2 regions of the Priestia sp. SIMBA_032 genome follow, and region 2 is predicted to be linked to the other one. Evidence: riboswitches for the same ligand, from Rfam matches in the RefSeq annotation. Region 2 holds a riboswitch; the other holds the start of a gene.
What was found. A riboswitch is a leader RNA that binds a small molecule or an ion and turns the genes downstream of it on or off. The one in region 2 is predicted to bind S-adenosylmethionine.
Positions count from the first base shown of each region.

Region 1: another riboswitch for S-adenosylmethionine. It lies ahead of SB717_RS02100 (trans-sulfuration enzyme family protein); the one in region 2 lies ahead of SB717_RS12235 (Na+/H+ antiporter NhaC family protein).

Region 1 covers NZ_JAWRXD010000001.1:419,491-425,087, reverse strand. Annotated here, with positions in the region: gene SB717_RS02110 (spore coat protein) at 1-903, shown strand, start outside; gene SB717_RS02105 (DUF2642 domain-containing protein) at 968-1,630, shown strand; SAM riboswitch class I at 1,798-1,915, shown strand; gene SB717_RS02100 (trans-sulfuration enzyme family protein) at 1,987-3,132, shown strand; gene SB717_RS02095 (trans-sulfuration enzyme family protein) at 3,116-4,297, shown strand; gene SB717_RS02090 (hypothetical protein) at 4,333-4,599, opposite strand; gene SB717_RS02085 (SIMPL domain-containing protein) at 4,662-5,321, opposite strand; gene putP (sodium/proline symporter PutP) at 5,550-5,597, opposite strand, start outside.
Region 2 covers NZ_JAWRXD010000003.1:406,107-411,703, reverse strand. Annotated here, with positions in the region: gene SB717_RS12260 (spore germination protein) at 1-48, shown strand, start outside; gene SB717_RS12255 (Ger(x)C family spore germination protein) at 32-1,243, shown strand; gene SB717_RS12250 (YtoQ family protein) at 1,380-1,820, opposite strand; gene SB717_RS12245 (ABC transporter ATP-binding protein) at 1,991-2,902, shown strand; gene SB717_RS12240 (ABC transporter permease) at 2,895-3,662, shown strand; SAM riboswitch class I at 3,764-3,870, shown strand; gene SB717_RS12235 (Na+/H+ antiporter NhaC family protein) at 3,956-5,266, shown strand; gene SB717_RS12230 (hypothetical protein) at 5,306-5,434, opposite strand; gene SB717_RS12225 (LacI family DNA-binding transcriptional regulator) at 5,559-5,597, shown strand, end outside.

The DNA.
Region 1 (5,597 bases), on a different contig from region 2:
AACAATAATGAAGGAAATAACAACCAAAACAATCAAAGCAATCAAAACAACCAAAACAACCAAAACAACCAAAACAATCAAAATAATCAACAAGAATATACGGTTGTATATTATCATTTATCCCATGTTAAGAGTATTACGGAAGATGCTGTGTCAAATTCAGCACAGACGTTTACCGGGTTTGATAATGAGGGTACTTTAGAGTTGTATAGAGGCAAGACATTTGCTAGTACTTTATCATTACTGAAAAGTAAATATGTTCAAATAAATCAAGGCGGTCCTGAGAAAAAAGCAGGCCAGCTACTTGACGTATTAGGTTCGTCAGAGTCTGCTTACCTTGTGTTACTGTCGGAAGATGATGGTGTTGTCTATATCAATGTTGAACATGTAAAAAGTATAAGTGAATATCAAAATGATAATAACAATAATAACAATAATAACAATAATAACAATCAAATGAATAATCAATTTGCTACAAATCAGGAACCAACTTATATGAAATCAAAAACCTTTAATAATTTATTTACTCATCTATCACACAAATGGGTATCAATCAATGGTGGCGGTCCAGAGGCTGTAGAAGGTGTATTGGTGCAAAGCCGGAATGGTACTTTTACCCTTGTTCAAGACAATCAAGTATTACGCTTACAACCAAGACATGTTAAAACCATTTGTGTAGGAGCAAAAGGATCTTTTAAACAAAATAATAATCAAGATGATGAGCAGAAAGAGGAAAATACAAAAACTGAAGACGGAGGATCAGCAGAAGGCGTTTCAGAAGGTCGTACAGGAAGAAGCCGCACAGGTTCATATTCCTCAAGAAAAAGCCGCCGCACAGATTCACACTCGTCAGCGTCAAGAGAGCAAGTCATCCAAACAAAAAATTATCGCTGGAAAGCATAATGAATAAGAACAAAAAAGGTGCTTATAAAGCACCTTTTCTGTCATATAGGAAAGGGGGAGGAGAATGAGTATAAATCGCTATATTAATAAAATTGTAGAAGTAGATATTTCAGGGAATACTAAGTTTATTGGCAGACTTGTTGACTTAGGGTTAGATGTCATGATTTTGTATAATGGACATGATTATTTGTATATTCCTCTTTTACACATGCATCGTTTGCAGGAAGTATCGGAAGAAGACTATACGGTTTTACGTGAAATAGAAGAGAACTTAATAGAAGAAAGTCAGCGGATTTCCTATCGTAATATTTTACAGCAGGCAAAAGGGAAATTTATTGAAATTTATGTGACAGGAGGGAAATCATTGCACGGCTATATTACAAGCGTGCTGAATGATTATCTTGTGTTTTATTCTCCAGTGTATAAAAATGTCTTTGTTTCTCTGCATCATTTGAAATGGCTTACCCCTTACAGCAATGAGTTAACCCCTTATTCTTTAAGTGACAAAGAGCTACCAGTAAGGCCCGCCTCTGCACCTTTTGTCAGAAACTTTGAAGAGCAGCTTAAAAAATATGAAAATCAACTGGTTGTATTAGATTTAGGGGATCAATCAGAAAAGATTGGCGTACTTAAAGAAGTTTCTAATAATATTGTTGAACTAATTACCGCAAATGGAGAAAGTATCTATTGGAAGCTAGCTCATGTAAAATCTGTGCACTTGCCTTAGAAAAAGAGACCTCGCTGTCGTCTCTTTTTTTTATGTGCTTATCAGGACAAGTATATTGAATAAACAAATGAGACGATTTAAATTTTTTAGAAAATTATGTTGACAATAAAGAAAATCTTTATTAAAGTTAGTAACAACAAACGTTAACCACCAACAATTATATAGAACTCTTATCAAGAGTGGCGGAGGGACTGGCCCTGCGATGCCCGGCAACCATCAAATGAAACATTCATTTGAACGGTGCTAATTCCTGTGGAACATCAGTATTGTTCTAACAGATGAGAGAAATCGTGTATAAACGAACACTCTTTCATCTGTGAAGAGTGTTTTTTATTTTGAGTTAAGGAGAGAAATAGATGAAAATTGAAACTTTATTAGTTCGTTCAGGAGTAGGTCGTGACCCTTCAACAGGTTCTATTACAACCCCCATTTACCAAGCATCAACATTTGCTCACCCTGCTTTAGGGCAAAGTACAGGATTTGACTATGCACGTACGGCAAACCCTACTCGTACAGCATTGGAAGAAGCAATTGCTGCTTTAGAAAAAGGCGAAGTAGGAGCAGCATTCGCTTCAGGAATGGCGGGTGTAATGGCAGTTTTAGCACTATTTAAAAACGGAGATCATTTAATTGTATCAGAGGATTTATACGGAGGAACGTATCGAGTACTAAATGAAATCTTTTCAGAGCAAGGAATTACTGTTTCGTACGTCAACACAGCCCATCTCGAGCAAGTAAAAGATGCGCTTCGTCCCAACACGAAAGCTTTATTTATTGAAACACCTACAAATCCAATGATGCACGTAACTGATTTGCCAGAAGCAATTGCGTTAGCTAAACAGCATGATTTGCTTACTATCATTGACAATACATTCATGTCCCCTTACTATCAGCGCCCTTTAGAGCTTGGAGCAGATATTGTGATACATAGTGCAAGCAAATACATTGGAGGTCATAATGATGTAGTTGCTGGTCTTGTAGTCGCTCGATGTAGTAGCTTAGGAGAGAAAATTCGTTTTTATCAAAATGCAGCTGGGGCAATCTTAGGTCCACAAGATAGCTGGCTGTTATTGCGCGGTGTTAAGACGCTAGCGCTTCGTATGGAAAAGCATAACGAAAATGCACTGAAAATTGCAAATTGGCTTACTGCTCATGATCTCGTGGAAAAAGTGTATTACCCTGGTCTTGAAACACATCCGGGCTATGAAATTATGAAGAAACAAGCAACTGGATTTGGAGGCATGATTTCTTTTGCTGTCTCACACCCTGACATCGTGTCCACGCTTTTGGAAAATGTCAAAGTTATTACATTTGCAGAAAGCTTAGGAGGCGTAGAAAGTTTAATGACATTCCCAGCTCGTCAAACACACGCGGACATTCCGGAGGAAATTCGAAATCGTGTTGGAGTAACAAACTGTTTACTGCGATTATCAGTTGGAATTGAGCACGCAGATGATTTAATTAAAGATTTGAAGGAGGCATTTGATGCATACCAACAATAATAAACATAGATTTGGTACGAACTTAATTCATGCAAATACAGGAATTGACGGTCATTTTGGAGCGGTTAACGTACCTATTTATCAGGTATCTACATTTAACCAAGAAGATGAGACGAACGACGGCCGCTATGACTATTCTCGCTCAGGAAATCCAACTCGTGAGGCTTTAGAAAACACCATTGCTCAGCTAGAAAATGGATACGCTGGCTTTGCTTTTTCATCAGGTATGGCTGCTATCTCCTCGGTGTTATCTATTTTTGAATCAGGGGATGAAATTTTAGTTTCACACGATACGTACGGCGGGACATATCGTGTATTAACACGATTATTTTCAAAGTTTGGTATCAAAACAACTTTTGTTGATACAACGAAGGTTGAAAAAGTAGAAGAAGCTATCACAAAAGATACGAAGGCTATTTATGTCGAAAGCCCTTCAAATCCATTTTTACAAGTAACGGATATTAAAGCAGTAGCAAGTTTGGCGAAGGAGCGCAATGTTCTTACAATTGTGGATAACACGTTTTTAACACCTTATCTACAGCAGCCGATTGACCTTGGTGTAAATATTGTAATTCATAGTGCTACAAAATATATCAGCGGTCACAGTGACGTCATTGGCGGTCTAGTTGTGGTAAGCGATGAAAAGCTAGCGGAAGAAGTAAGGTTTGTACAAAATGCTTTTGGTGCTATCTTAGGACCACAGGATTGTTTTTTACTGCTTCGAGGCATTAAGACATTAAAAGTTCGTTTAGATCAACAGTTAAAAACAGCACTGCAGTTTGCAAAGTGGCTTGAAGAACAATCTCTAGTGAGCCGTGTATACTACCCAGGTTTAAAAAGTCATCCAGACCACAGACTCATTTCAGAACAAGCAAATGGATACGGAGCTATGATTTCTTTCCAAGTACAGGATGAAAAAGTAGCACGACATATTTTGCAAGGAGTCAAATTGGCTTCAATTGGCGTTAGTCTAGGTGCAGTTGAATCCATTCTAACGCATCCTGCAACAATGTCTCATGCAAGTATCCCAAAAGAAGTACGTGAAGAAAAAGGAATTACTGATTCACTTCTTCGCCTTTCAGTAGGGTTAGAGGAATTCGAGGATTTGAAGCAAGACTTTAACGCTGTTTTTCAAAGCTTAGAAGAAAAAGCGTTAATTAAATAAAAAAAGGACTTCCATCAAGGAAGTCCTTTTTCTTGTTATATACAGCTATCTAAAAGGTTTGTGTATAGGGACGTAAGCGCAACTTTTTCATCAGAGGAAAGACTGCTGTTTAGAATTCTTTTGATGCCAAGATGATATTTTACATACGGTGTTTGCCGAACGCGTGGGTGAGTCATTTCATCTTTTAAATCTTTCAGAATGGCTTCGTGAAGCTGATCTTCACTTGCCATGGCTTGGTTAGAAGCGAACGAACGGTTCAACCATAGGGTCTGATAAGCTGCTAGTAAATGTTCAGAAGTCATTGTGCAAAGAGCTCCTTTAGATTAGTTTCTTCATTATAATAATTTATATTTTACCATAAGTATTAATACGTGTACGTAACTTTTACAGAAGCAGATACAGTCAAGGACTGAGCTTGAATAGGGGGAGAGGCTGCTAATAACTTAGGCGAGGAGCCAGATGACTGATAGACGGGTCCTTCTTCGATTAAAATAGGGATTTGGTTAATAGGGAGCTGCAGCGTGTTGGCAATGGTAAAGGCCTTTTCTTTAGCATTTAATAAAGCTTTACTTATCGCTTCTTGTTCATATTTATCATCATTTGTAACGTGAAATTGAAGGTCTTGCGCTACGTTGGCTCCGCTTGAAAACGTAGCGTTATAGACATCGCCTGCTTGTTTTACATCTTGTACTCTTACTCTAAATAAGTGCTGTACTTCGTATCCTGTAAGAGTGGATTTTCCATCGCTGTAATCATATTTAGGATTTATGGTGAATGAAGCTGTGTCAATTTGCTGGTCGTTGATTCCAAGATTTTTCATCTCTTGCAGCAAAGTGTTTGAAACAGCTGAATTTTCTTTTAAAGCTTCTTGAACATCTCGGTTTTCCGTACGAGTTCCAATCGTCATGGAAATTTCATTTGGAATGGCTGAAGCAGTTCCTTCACCAATTACTTTAATTTCTCTATTTTGTGTATCTACGCGCAATTGTTGTGTAGGTTCATAAGGGAAATAAGAATGTTGCATACAAAAACCTCCTTTATTGATCTTTAATATATATGATAAGCAAAGGAGATTAAAAACAAAAAGAGATTGAGACATAACTAAATCAACCGCTAGAAGAAACTATATACATAAAACCTATATTCACCTTACCAATAAAAAATCCGAACGAATTTGATTCTTCATCAAGAATCTCGATTCATCGTTCGGATCTTCCTTCAACTAACGTACTTTTTTTCAGTTTCTTTTTGTTTATTTCGATTCTTTTATTAAGGTTTCTTTCATTTCAATGAATTGATT
Region 2 (5,597 bases):
CTCATTATTTCAAAAGTAAAGGGGAGAAAGTATGAAACAAACCTTTAATCACGTACAGTTTTTATTGGTTTTTCTCTCTGTTTTTTTGCTCGTTCCTTTGACGGGCTGCTGGAGTAGTCATGAAATTGAAGAACGAAGTTTAGGGGTAGGTGTGGCGCTCGATAAGGGGAAGGAGTCCATGATTGAAAAAGAATTTGATGAACAAGGAGGGGGATATGCGAGAAAGAACCTGATTACGTCAACCTATCAACTTATCACCCCACAAGTGGCAAGTTCAACCACTAAACAAGGAGGTCCTCAACAGAAATCTTATGTGAATGTGTCTGAAACAGGAGATTCTGCTTTTCAAATGCTTCGTGAATTATCTTTAAGAAGTGATACTCCTTTAACTAGTCCCCATATGAAAGTGATGGTTATCGGTGAGGCCCTTGCACGATCGTATAGTTTGGAACAATTAGTGGATCAAAGTCTTCGTGACAATGATTTTAGACCAAGTTGTCTGATGTTTATTAGTAAAGGGAGAGCAAGCGACACACTCGAATCAAAAACAGCAGGAGAGATTCCAGCATTTCGTTTGTCTACAATGGTAGAAAATGCCTATCGAACAACGAGAATTTTACCTCCTATACCGCTTATTAAACTAGAGAGCAAAATCCAATCACGGTCTAGTTTTCTGTTGCAAAATGTAGTATCAGCAAATGGAGAAATCAAATTTGCGGGTGCAGGTATAATTAAAGGAAAAACAAACAAAATGATTGGTTTTTTGAATGAAGAAGAACTAGATGGTCTGACTTGGATTACAGGTAAAGGAAAAGGTGGCCTAGTAAAAAGCTTTGATAAAAAGACCGGTCAGCTGATTGTATATGAAATAGAGTCTATGAAAAGTCACATTCAACCTCATGTTAAAGGAAATAATATCTCTTTTGATGTACACATTGAATCAGTGGGAAGGCTATCTGAAAGTTGGATGACCTCAGGGAGCTCTTTTAACAATCAATTTTTGCAGAACGCGCAAAAAACTTCAGAAAAAAAAGTAAAGCACTTGGTAAGAAACGTATTAGAAAAAATGCAAACAAAATATAAAGTTGATGTTGCAGGTTTCGGAAATCAATTGAGAATTAAGAGGCCCAGAGTATGGATGAGGGTTAAAGACAATTGGGATCAAACATTTAGTGAAGTGCCAATTAATTATGATGTGAAGTTAACGATTAAAGATTATGGAGCATCCGGGTCAAAAAAGTAAGCACCCGACTATAACTTTGTTTATCTTTATGTCAAAAATGAAAAAATCCCCCCAAAGAAATACTCATCACATGCTTCGTACGGAGCCCTCAATAAATAATAAATAAGAGCTGCCACTTTTGGACAGCTCTTATTTATTATTCAAAAATATAAGCTAATGCTTGAAGAGCCTGTTCTGGCGTTTCGACTACAACTTGGGCTTTGTTTGACAGTTCTTTAAGCGGATGGTGCAGTTTTTCAGGGCGAACCAAAATTAGCGGTTTATCTAATGCAATGGCTGTTGACGCATCCATTGCGCTGTTCCACTGCTTGTATTTTTCACCAAACAAAGCAATGACCACATCAGATTTTTTAAGGAGCACCTGCGTGCGTAAATTATTAATTTGGGAAGCAGCTTCATCTTTTAAGACAGCGTTAGGCTGTTTTCCTAAAATTTCTTCTCCAATGTTGTCGGAGCGGTCATGGTCTGTCATGGGACCGACAAAGGTAAGGGGAAGATTTAATTGTTCTGCTTGGTTTTTAATTTCGTCTCGCCAGTTATCGTGAATTTGCCCGGCAAGGTATACGGTTAAGTTCATTATGTAGAAGTCCTCCTCTAACTAAGATTTGTTTTATTTTATCAAATGTAAGCGGATAATACGAATGATTTGAATGGGCTACTTTTCCAAAAATAAGGTTATAGTAGACAAATAGTTAAAAAAGAGAAACAATAGAAGGCGTATTGCTAATTAAAGAAAGGATGTACATGATGACAGAAACAGTGCTGCAAGTAGATCATGTCAGTAAAGTAATTGGGAAGAAAACCATTTTGCATGATGTATCCTTATCGGTTGAGCGCGGTGAGATTTTCGGATTGCTTGGTCCAAACGGATCTGGAAAAACAACGCTAATTCGTACCGTTGTAGGACTCATTAAAGAAACAAAGGGGACAATTACCGTCAATGGGTTTCCTTTAAAAGAACAGTTTACATCAGCTATGAAATCAATTGGAGCGATTATTGAAAACCCTGAGTTTTATGATTATCTGACGGGCTATCAAAATTTAAAACACTTTGCTAATATGCATGAAGGAATCACAGCAGAACGCTTGGATGAAGTGATTGCGCTAGTAAAGCTTGAAAACAGCATTCATGCAAAAGTGAAGACGTATTCTCTTGGGATGAGACAGCGTTTAGGAGTAGCTCAAGCTATTTTACATAAGCCTGCATTGCTTTTACTAGACGAACCAACAAATGGTCTAGACCCAGCGGGAATGAGAGAATTTCGTACATATTTACAAACGCTTTGCAGGGAAGAAGGAATTTCAATTTTAATCGCGAGCCACTTATTAAAAGAAGTAGAAGCATTATGTGACCGCGTTGGCATCATTCAAGACGGTGAGTTAAAAGCCGTTCAAGATCTATCTCCAAATCGTCAAGATCAAGGAATGTACGTAGAATTTGAAGTGTCTGACGTGCAAAAAGCAGCGGAACTTTTATCACAAGAATTTGAAGTAACGATGAGATCACATAGTATCGACGTGGCGATCGTAAAAGAACAAATTCCAGCTGTAAATAAAAAATTAGTGGACAGCGATATTTTAGTCTACAGAATTACCCCTGTGTATGAGACGCTTGAAGATTCGTTTATGTCCGTTACGGAAGGAGAGCACCATGATTAAGTTAATTCAAAATGAACACATGAAATGGTTTCACAAAAGAAGTACAAAAATCACGTTTATCACAATCGGCATTTTAACTCTTTGTATGGCTCTTTTAATGAAGAAAGTAGCAAACAGTGCAGGAACAGAAGACAACATCTTGAATTTCCTGTCATTTAGTTCAGGTATGCTGATTCTTGTTCAATTTTTTGCGCTTGCTGTTGGAGGGTCAATGGTTGCAAAAGAGTTTGAATCAGGTACTATTAAGCTTCTTTTAATTCGCCCGGCTAGACGTTCAACGATTTTAGCATCCAAGTACATAACGCTCATTTTAATTAGTTTGTATTACTTGCTGAGCTATTTGCTTTTTTCGTTTGTATGGGGAGCATTGTTCTTTGGCTTTGCCAGTCTAGAAGGAGATGCGCAGCTGCTTAAAAACATTACGCTTACGTATGACAGTGCGTATATGGAAACGTTTATGATGATGACGTTCGCATTTATGCTGTCGTCTTTATTCAGAAACAGCGCGCTTGCTTCAAGTCTAGCTATTGTCGTAAGTATCGGAGCGAAAGCAGTAACTGGAATAGTATCAGAGTTTGGTTTATGGTGGGGGAAATTTCTACTGTTTGCCAACACAAACTTTGTGCAGTATATGGATGGAATGAAGACGATGTTTGACGGCATGACGATTCCATTTTCAATCTTCATTTTAGTTGCACACTTTGTCTTCTTTATGGGCGTGGCATGGGCAGCGTTTTTGAAACGTGACGTAGCTAACTGATGTGAGAATTTTCGCACTATATATTTTTCTGAAATAGCATTTGACAATTAAATAAAAAGAGATTACAGTAGTGAAAGACTATTTTTAAAACAACTACAAACTTCTTATCAAGAGAGACGGAGGGACTGGCCCTACGATGTCTCGGCAACTGGCTGTACGCAGTGCGGTGCCAAATCCAGCAGACGATGTTTCGTTTGGAAGATGAGAAGGGTAATCTTATGATACAAATAAGAGACCTCTTCTTATCAATAAGAAGAGGTCTTTTTTTATTACGTAAACAAGAGGTGTTAAGAATGGAACAACAAAAAGGAAACGGCTGGGCGCTGTTACCGCTGGGCGTCTTTTTAGTCCTGTTTGTCGGATCAGGAATTATAACGGGAGATTTTTATAAGCTGCCTGTATTAGTAGCCATTATCATTGCAGCCATTGTGGCGCTGGCTATGAACCGCAAAGATTCACTTAATGTAAAAGTTGAACGTTTTGCTAAAGGAGCAGGGCATCCTGATATCATTATTATGGTACTTATTTTTATTTTAGCAGGTGCTTTTTCAGAAGTTGCCAAAGGCATGGGAGCTGTTGATTCAACGGTAAACTTAGCTCTGTCTGTGCTTCCGCAAAGCTTAGTGGTAGTCGGAATCTTTGTTATTGGCGCATTCATTTCAATTTCGATGGGAACGTCAATGGGAACAATCGCTGCGTTAGGGCCTATCGCTGTAGGAATCAGTGAGCAGGCTCATGTATCCATTACATTGGCAATTGCTGCCGTTGTTGGTGGTGCAATGTTTGGAGATAATTTATCTGTAATCTCTGATACGACCATTGCAGCAGTTCGTACGCAAAAAACAAATATGTCAGATAAATTAAAAGTAAACTTTTTTATTGTCCTTCCTGCAGCGATTGTTACGGTGATTTTATTACTTGTCATGACGCTAGGCAATACATCATCAGTGGAAATTAAAGATTTTAGCTGGTTTAAAATCTTGCCTTATGTCGGCGTACTAGTTGCTGCCATATTTGGTGCAAACGTATTAAGCATTTTAACCGGAGGAATTGTGCTAGCCGGCGTAATCGGATTAGCTGACGGAAGCTACACGCTTTCTTCTTTTGCTAAAACTGTAACAGAAGGTATTGGCGGAATGTCGGAATTAATTATTTTATCTCTGTTAATTGGCGGAATGGTTGAGCTCATTCGCTATAACGGCGGTATTCAGTTCTTATTGAACTTATTAACACGACGCATTCAAACGAAAAAAGGCGGAGAATTCAGTATCGCCGGGTTAGTAAGTTTAACCAATTTAGCCACGGCTAATAACACGATTTCAATTATTACGGCAGGTCCGTTAGCAAAAGAAATCTCTGATAAGTATTCAATTGATAATCGCAAATCAGCCAGTCTGCTCGACTTGTTTTCGTGCAGCGTTCAAGGGCTTATCCCTTACGGCGCACAAATGCTTCTTGCAGCAGGATTTGCTAAAGTGTCACCGATTGAGATTATTCCATTTACATTCTATCCAATGTTAACAGCGGTTTGCGGGATCATTGCGATTGTAATTGGCTTTCCTCGTTTAAATAAAAAATCAAAATCATCTAAAGAAGCTGCGTAATACCAAACCCTTAAAAAGAATGTTCTTTTTAAGGGTTTTTTACTGTTTGAAAAAATCAGTCGGCTTTTCTTCATCTAACTCCTTCCAAAGCGTCTCATTTTGTTTAAGTGCATAAGCCGCTCCTCCAATTTCAATTCCGCATAATAAAATAAACAATAAAATACCCATGAAATGACCTCCTTACGTAAATGAATAAAAACACGATGGTAACGGGTTTAGCTTATTGCAATTTCACTTTATAATGAGAATAAAGTATGAAACGCGTTTCAGCGCAAGAGAAAAAGGTGAAAATATGACAAATATCCGAGATATCGCAAAAAAAGCTGGTGTA